3 regions of the Microlunatus sp. GCM10028923 genome follow, and region 2 is predicted to be linked to each of the others. Evidence: riboswitches for the same ligand, from Rfam matches in the RefSeq annotation. Region 2 holds a riboswitch; each other region holds the start of a gene.
What was found. Region 2 has a riboswitch for S-adenosylmethionine ahead of ACFQU4_RS05140 (cysteine dioxygenase). Riboswitches for the same ligand answer to the same signal wherever they lie in the genome.
Positions count from the first base shown of each region.

Region 1 (2,256 bases), on a different contig from region 2:
AGCCGTCGCCGGCGAAGGTGATCATCGCCGCCTGCCCCTGCGGGTGGGCCAGCAGCCAGTCGATCACCGACGGCGGCACGGCTCCGGCGACGGTCGCCGGATCCTTGGCCAGCACCCGGAACTGTTCGTCGAACCGGGCGTGCCCGGTCGGGGCCTCGGTCAGCCCACCGAACAGGACGGTCGGCAGTGCGAGTGCGCGAGAGATGATCTTGATCGGCGTGGTCCGCGGGCCGAGCACCTGGATCGAGTGGTGCGAGGTCCGGCTGGTCGACCCCGAGGTCACGGTCTGCGTCGAGTACTCGAGCAGGACCACCCGGCGGCCGCGGTACTCGGCGGCGAAGGCGTAGTCGAAGGCCTTGCCGGTCCCGGTGTACGGAGTGTCGGTGAGCGGATCGGCCACCCGCCCGAACGGCAGCCCGAGTTCCGCGGTGAACCAGCGCGCCCCGAGCCGGCGACCGAGATCGTCGGTCTCGGCGCGGAGCCGGTGTTTGCGGCGCCGGCTGGCGACAGCGATCCCCACGAAACCGATCACGAACCCGCAGACGATGATCAATGCCGAGATGCCCTGATCCATGGCGGTCACCCTAGCGAGCCCAGGCCATCTCAGAACCCGGACAGCATTCTCAGAATGTGACCAATCGGGTTGCGCCGGGTCGCACGGTCGGTTGCAATGGTCGGCAAGAAGTACGTGTGACGAGTACCAGCGTTCAGCCCCGGCTTGCTGGTCGGCAACCCTCCTCCGCGGCGGGGTGCCCCGGGTGAACACACGGCCACCCCTGGCAAGCGCGGGCCGTAGCGGACAACGATCCAAGGCCCCATGATCATGAGGAGCCGGCGATGTCTGTCGTCATCGAATCCCGTACCACCACCGACCTGCGGCGGCAGCCGTCCATCCCCGCATTGCGTACGGTCAGCGGCGCCGACCTCGAGGTCCCGCTGGTGGACGGCAGCACGACGCGGTACGTCAACCTCGACTACGCGGCCAGCGCGCCGGCGCTGTCCGAGGTGCTGGACGAGCTCGGCCGAGCACTGCCCTACTACGCGTCCGTGCACCGCGGCGCCGGCTACGCGTCGGCGGCCAGTACCACCGCGTACGAGCAGGCCCGCCGGACCATCGCCGCGGCGACCGGGGCCCGGGCCGACGACCACGTGATCTTCACCCGCAACACCACCGACGCCCTGAACCTGCTGGCCCGGGCCGTTCCCGCCGACCTCGACGTGGTCTGTCTCGACATCGAGCACCACGCGAACCTGTTGCCCTGGCAGCAGCGCGGCGCGACCGTGATCACCGCCCGGCCGACCCTGGCGGAGACGCTCGACCTGCTGGCCGCCGAACTCGCCCGGCCCGAGGTCGCCCTGCTCGCGATCACCGGCGCGTCCAACGTGACCGGCGAGACGCTGCCGTTGGACCGGATCGCCGAACTGTGCCGGCGGACCGGCACCCGGCTCGCCGTCGACGGCGCCCAGCTGGTGCCGCACCGCGACGTCGACCTGGCCGGTAGCGGGATCGACTATCTGGCCTTCTCCGGCCACAAGACCTACGCGCCGTTCGGTGCCGGGGTCCTGGTCGGCCGCGCCGACTGGCTGGATGCGGCGCCGCCCTATCTGGCCGGCGGCGGTGCGGTCCGCCGGGTCCGTACCGACGAGACGGAGTGGACCACCGGCCCGGCCCGGCACGAGGGCGGCACCCCGAACGTGCTCGGCGCGGTCACCCTCGCCGCGGCCTGCCGCACCTTGACCGGCCTCGGCCGGCTGCGTCGGGACCGGCACGAGCGGGCGCTGACCGACCGGCTGCGGGCCGGTCTCACCGAGGTGCCGGGGGCACGGCTGCTGCGGATCTTCGACGACAGCACCGACACCGTCGGCATCGTCGCGTTCACGGTCGACGGTTTCGACGCCGGCCTGGTCGCGGCCTATCTGTCGGCCGAGCACGGGATCGGCGTCCGGGACGGCAAGTTCTGCGCCCATCCACTGCTGAACCGGCTCGGCTGCGCCGACGGAGCGATCCGGGTCAGCGTCGGCCTGGGCTCATCGTCCGCGGACGTGGACGCGCTGATCACCGGGCTGCACCGGCTGGTCGAGGTTGGGCCGGAGTGGACGTACGACGAGGTGGACGGCCGGATTCAGCCGGTACCGGATCCGCGGCCGGCGCCGGACTGGCTGCCCGAACTGGAGACCGGCGGCACCGGCTGCAGGGGCTGAAACCACAACGTTCCCTGAGCTTGTCGAAGGGCAAGGCCCGATCTGGCTCGGCCC
Region 1 is NZ_JBHTFF010000019.1:144,297-146,552, forward strand. Features, by position in the region: gene ACFQU4_RS33560 (hypothetical protein) at 1-574, opposite strand, end outside; SAM riboswitch class IV at 690-792, shown strand; gene ACFQU4_RS33565 (aminotransferase class V-fold PLP-dependent enzyme) at 838-2,202, shown strand.
Region 1: it holds a riboswitch for S-adenosylmethionine, as region 2 does, so the genes downstream of both, ACFQU4_RS33565 (aminotransferase class V-fold PLP-dependent enzyme) here and ACFQU4_RS05140 (cysteine dioxygenase) in region 2, are expected to answer to the same signal.

Region 2 (2,256 bases):
CGATAGACCCCGCCGGCGGCGTCCCGCGGCACGTTGACCCGGACCCAGATCGGCTGGGTCCGGTTCGCGCCGACCTTGATCGACGGCGTGTTCGACAGGCCGTCCGGGAACTCGTCCGGCGCCGGCCGGCTGGGTGCGTAGACGTACTGCTTGCTGCCGTTCTTGTCGAAGACCGAGTTGTGGTTCAGCGAGGTGAACTTGACGAAGTTGTACGTCAGGTTCGACGCCGCGATCGTGTTCCGGCCGGCGGTCAGCGCGCCGAACGAGACCTTCTTGATCGTGAACTCGCGGTCCCAGCGGACCACCACCTGGCCGGCCTCGAACTCGTTCCGGGCCGAGTCCAGGGCGAGCGCCGAGGCGCCGCCGGTGTCGTCCGGCAGCGAATCCGGAAAGACGTGCGTGGACGCGCGCGCTGCCCAGAGCAACGGCTTCGCGGCCGATTGGGCCGCCGGTGCGGTCAGCGCGGTCGCGACACAGGCGACGGCGAGCACCAAGGCGGCGAACAACGGGAACGGCTTCATCGGCTGACTCCCTACAGTCGGTGGAGACCTCATTGTTGGAACCGGCCGAGCACGGCGACAAACAACCCGACTAGACCACTGGCTCCCCCTCCGGCGGCGGGTCGCGATCGGGCCCCGGGTCGATCAGCCGGCGGACGTCTCCGGCGGGCAGCCAGACCCGCTGCCGACGGCGGTCGTGCAGCTCCACCAGGACCACCGGCCGGACCCAGCGGGTGACGTGGCCGCGGACCCACTCCTCCCCGTCGCGCGCCCAGACGACCCGGGCCTCGACCTCGACCCGGGTGTGGTCGCTGAGGTAGCGGGCGGTCTCCCCGGCCGGCCACTCCTCGTTCTCGACCCGCTGTTGCTCCTCCGGAGAGAGCTTCTCCCACCAGAACGAGTCCCTGACGCCTGCCATGGCGTAAGTATCGAACACCTGAGCGATTTTTCCAACCGGGGAGGCGTCCGTGATGTGGGACACAGCGGAACCTGGTTGAATCCGGCGCCGGTCGTCGTGGATCATCGTCCACAGGTCATGAGTGTCAGCGTCAAGCCCCGGCTCGCTGACCGGCAACCCTCGCGGAAGCGGGTGGGGTGCTCCGGGTGAGGACCTGGTCCGGCAGAACGTCGGGCAAGCCACTTCCACGACATGCGGAGGCACGATGATGACGAAGGGAACAGCGGAACCGCTCTGGCGGGATCCCGCGGCGGCGTTCCGCTCCCGGCTCCATGTTGATCTTGCTCGGACGGCGAGTGCCGTCTGTTGTCGAATGCGCTGACCGCGACCTTCGACAACCCCGCCCAGCCCAGTTCACCCGTACGGCGGCCTGAGGCTCGGCCCTGCCCCGAGGATGATCATGTCCGAACTCGATTCCCCGAACCCACACCTGGTCCAGCACGCTCGGATCATCGCGGCGACGCCGCGGCTCTGGCACTCCGCGGTCACGTTCGACCCGGACAGCCGCTTCCGTACCCATCTCCACTCGGCGCCCGACTACGAGGCGTGGCTGCAGACCTGGCTGCCCGGCCAGTCGACCGACTGGCACGACCACGGCGCCGGCAGCGGCGTCATCCTGGTCCTGCAGGGCACGCTGCTGGAGCACCTGGCCTGGGACGATCCGACCCGGCCGGCCCAGATCGATCCCGAGCCGATCACGCACGAGGCCGGTCGGCCGACGGAGTTCGGCCCGTTCCACATCCATCGGCTGGTGAACAGCTCGTCCGATCCGGCGATCAGCCTGCACCTGTATCCGCCGACGCTGGTCGAGGCCAGGCGGTACGCGCGCTACGGCGATCTGCTCGACTCGGTGGACGTACGGCTGGTCGGGGCACCCCGGTGACCCTCTCCGCCGCCGGTACGGTTCTCACCGCGCCACCCGGCCGGATCGCGTCGCGGCTGCCGGCGCTGACCCCGGCCGAGGCCAGGCACGCCTGGGATGCCGGCGCCACCGTGATCGACCTCCGGTCCCCGGCCGAACGGCGGGGCGCCGGCGACCTGCCCGGTGCGTTGCTGCTCGGCGCCGAGCAGGTGGCCGAGCTCGACCTCTCGGACGAGACGACCGTGATCCTGGTCTGCGGCGCCGGCGACCGGTCGAACCGGTTGGCCGAGGTGCTGCACCGGCGCGGACGCGGCAACGTCACCTGGGTCAGCGGCGGCTACCGCGGCTGGCTGGAAGCGATCTGGCGGCAGTGGTCGGAGATGCTGGTCTGCGATCCCGGCACGCCGGCCGGACGCTTCGCGCGCCTGATCACCCAC
Region 2 is NZ_JBHTFF010000002.1:209,980-212,235, reverse strand. Features, by position in the region: gene ACFQU4_RS05150 (glycoside hydrolase domain-containing protein) at 1-521, opposite strand, end outside; gene ACFQU4_RS05145 (hypothetical protein) at 592-918, opposite strand; SAM riboswitch class IV at 1,032-1,144, shown strand; gene ACFQU4_RS05140 (cysteine dioxygenase) at 1,358-1,840, shown strand; gene ACFQU4_RS05135 (rhodanese-like domain-containing protein) at 1,837-2,256, shown strand, end outside; gene ACFQU4_RS05130 (DUF418 domain-containing protein) at 2,249-2,256, opposite strand, start outside.

Region 3 (2,256 bases), on a different contig from region 2:
TGCGTACCGATGCCGTCATGGACGCTCATCCTTCCAGAAAGCCTCGAACGCCTCATAACGAGGCGGGATGGTGGTCTTCGGGCCGACCTTGTCGGCGACGGCGTCGAGCGTCTTCAGCCCGTCGCCGGAGTTGATCACGACCGTCTCGGCCGCCGGGTCCAGGACACCGTCGGCGATCAGCTTCGCGGTCACGCCGACGGTCACGCCGCCCGCGGTCTCGGCGAAGATCCCCTCGGTCCTGGCCAGCCGCTGGATGTTCGCGACCACGGTCTCGTCGTCGACGTCGGTGATCACGCCACCGGTGCGGCGCACCGTGTCCAGCACGTACGGACCGTCGGCCGGGTTACCGATCGCCAGCGACTTCGCGATCGTGTCCGGCTTCACCGGGCGGACCACGTCATGGCCGGCGCGGTAGGCCTGCGCGATCGGCGAGCAGCCGGTGGCCTGCGCACCGAAGATCTTGTACGGCTTCTCGTCGACCAGCCCGAGCTTGATCAACTCCTGCAGGCCCTTGTCGATCTTGGTCAGCTGCGACCCGGACGCGACCGGGATGACGATCTGGTCCGGGATCCGCCAGCCGAGCTGCTCGGCGATCTCGTACGCCAGCGTCTTCGATCCCTCGGCGTAGTAGGGCCGCACGTTGACGTTCACGAACGCCCAGCCCTCTTCCTCGCCGGCGATCTCGCTGGCCAGCTTGTTCACGTCGTCGTAGGTGCCCTCGATCGCGATCAAGGTCGTGTCGTAGACGGCGGAGGCCAGGATCTTCTGCCGCTCCAGGTTCTCCGGCACCAGCACGACGGACCGGATGCCGGCCCGGGCGGCGGCCGCGGCGACCGCGTTGGCCAGGTTGCCGGTGGACGGGCAGGCCAGCACCTTCAGGCCCAGCTCGCGTGCCGCGGAGAGTGCGACGGCGACTACCCGGTCCTTGAACGAGTGGGTCGGGTTGCCCGAGTCGTCCTTCACCCAGAGCTGCCGCAGACCAAGATCATCGGCGAGGTTGCGCGCATCGACCAGCCGGGTGAACCCGGGGTCGGTGGACCGGAAGGTGGCGATGTCGGCGGGCACCGGCAGCAGCGGCGCGTACCGCCAGATGCTCTTCGGGCCGGCCTCGAGCTGGGCCCGGGTCACGGCCGGGAACTCGTACCCGACCTCGAGCGGGCCGAAGCATTCCACGCAGGCATAGAAGGGGCCCAGCGGCCCGGTGGCGCCGCAGGCCCGGCAGATCAGATGGGTGGCGTTGCCGAAGGCTCCGGGTCGACAGCCGGCGGGAGCTTCGGCGGAAATAGCCGTGGTCACGCGATCACGTCCTTCATCATCTTTCTCGGTCGACTGTCGCCGAGTCGGAAGTGGCACCGTGTCCGTCGGTCGGCCGGTTGCCGGGGAGTCATCGGGCCGAATCCCTCATCCCCATCTAGATGGCTGATTCAGCGTAAGGTCCGGATCGGGCGTTTCCCGAATCCTTTCTCGGATTGCAAGATCAATGCCCATATGCTGGACTCCTCGAGGGAGCGGAGGCCCGGATGGAGCTGCGATTTCACCTGCGCAGGGTCGGCAACGCGATCAACCTGGCCACGCCGTTCGGGCTGCTGGTGGCGCGGATCGGCGGCGCGCGATGGTCCGGCGGGCCGCGCGGGCTGCTCCAGGCCGAGGGCTACCGGCTCGGCTTTCCGTACGCGGAGGCCTTCACGATCGGCAACGTCGTGATCGCGAGGGAGAGCTGGGACGAGCAGCTACGCCGCAATCCGCGACTGCTGGAGCACGAGGAGGCGCACACCTGGCAGTGGTTCTACTGCCTCGGGCTGCCGTTCCTGCTGGCGTACTCGGCCTGTCTGGCCTGGTCGATGCTGCGCACCGGGGATCGCGCGCTCGGCAACTTCTTCGAGCGGCAGGCGGGTCTGGAGAGCGGCGGGTACATCACGCCGCCGGCGACCGACTGACCTTCAGGGAGCGGTCAGGCGTCGATGTTGAGGTCGATGCCGAGCCGGCGGGCCGAGCGCTCGCGCTGGCGGTTGGCCCGGAGCCGGCGCAGCCGCTTCACCAACAGCGGGTCGTGGGCCAGGGCCTCCGGGCGGTCGATCAGGGCGTTCAGCACCTGGTAGTAGCGGGTCGCGGACAGGCCGAAGCGCTCCCGGATCGCCTGCTCCTTGGCGCCGGCAAATTTCCACCACTGGCGCTCGAAGGCCAGGATGTCGGAATCGCGTTCGCTCAACGTCTCCGTGGGGTCGACGGGGTGTTGCTGGGGATTCGTCGCGGCGA
Region 3 is NZ_JBHTFF010000003.1:74,137-76,392, reverse strand. Features, by position in the region: gene ACFQU4_RS07580 (ubiquitin-like small modifier protein 1) at 1-19, opposite strand, end outside; gene thrC (threonine synthase) at 16-1,296, opposite strand; SAM riboswitch class I at 1,310-1,422, opposite strand; gene ACFQU4_RS07570 (hypothetical protein) at 1,521-1,937, shown strand; gene ACFQU4_RS07565 (DUF3263 domain-containing protein) at 1,952-2,256, opposite strand, start outside.
Region 3: it holds a riboswitch for S-adenosylmethionine, as region 2 does, so the genes downstream of both, thrC (threonine synthase) here and ACFQU4_RS05140 (cysteine dioxygenase) in region 2, are expected to answer to the same signal.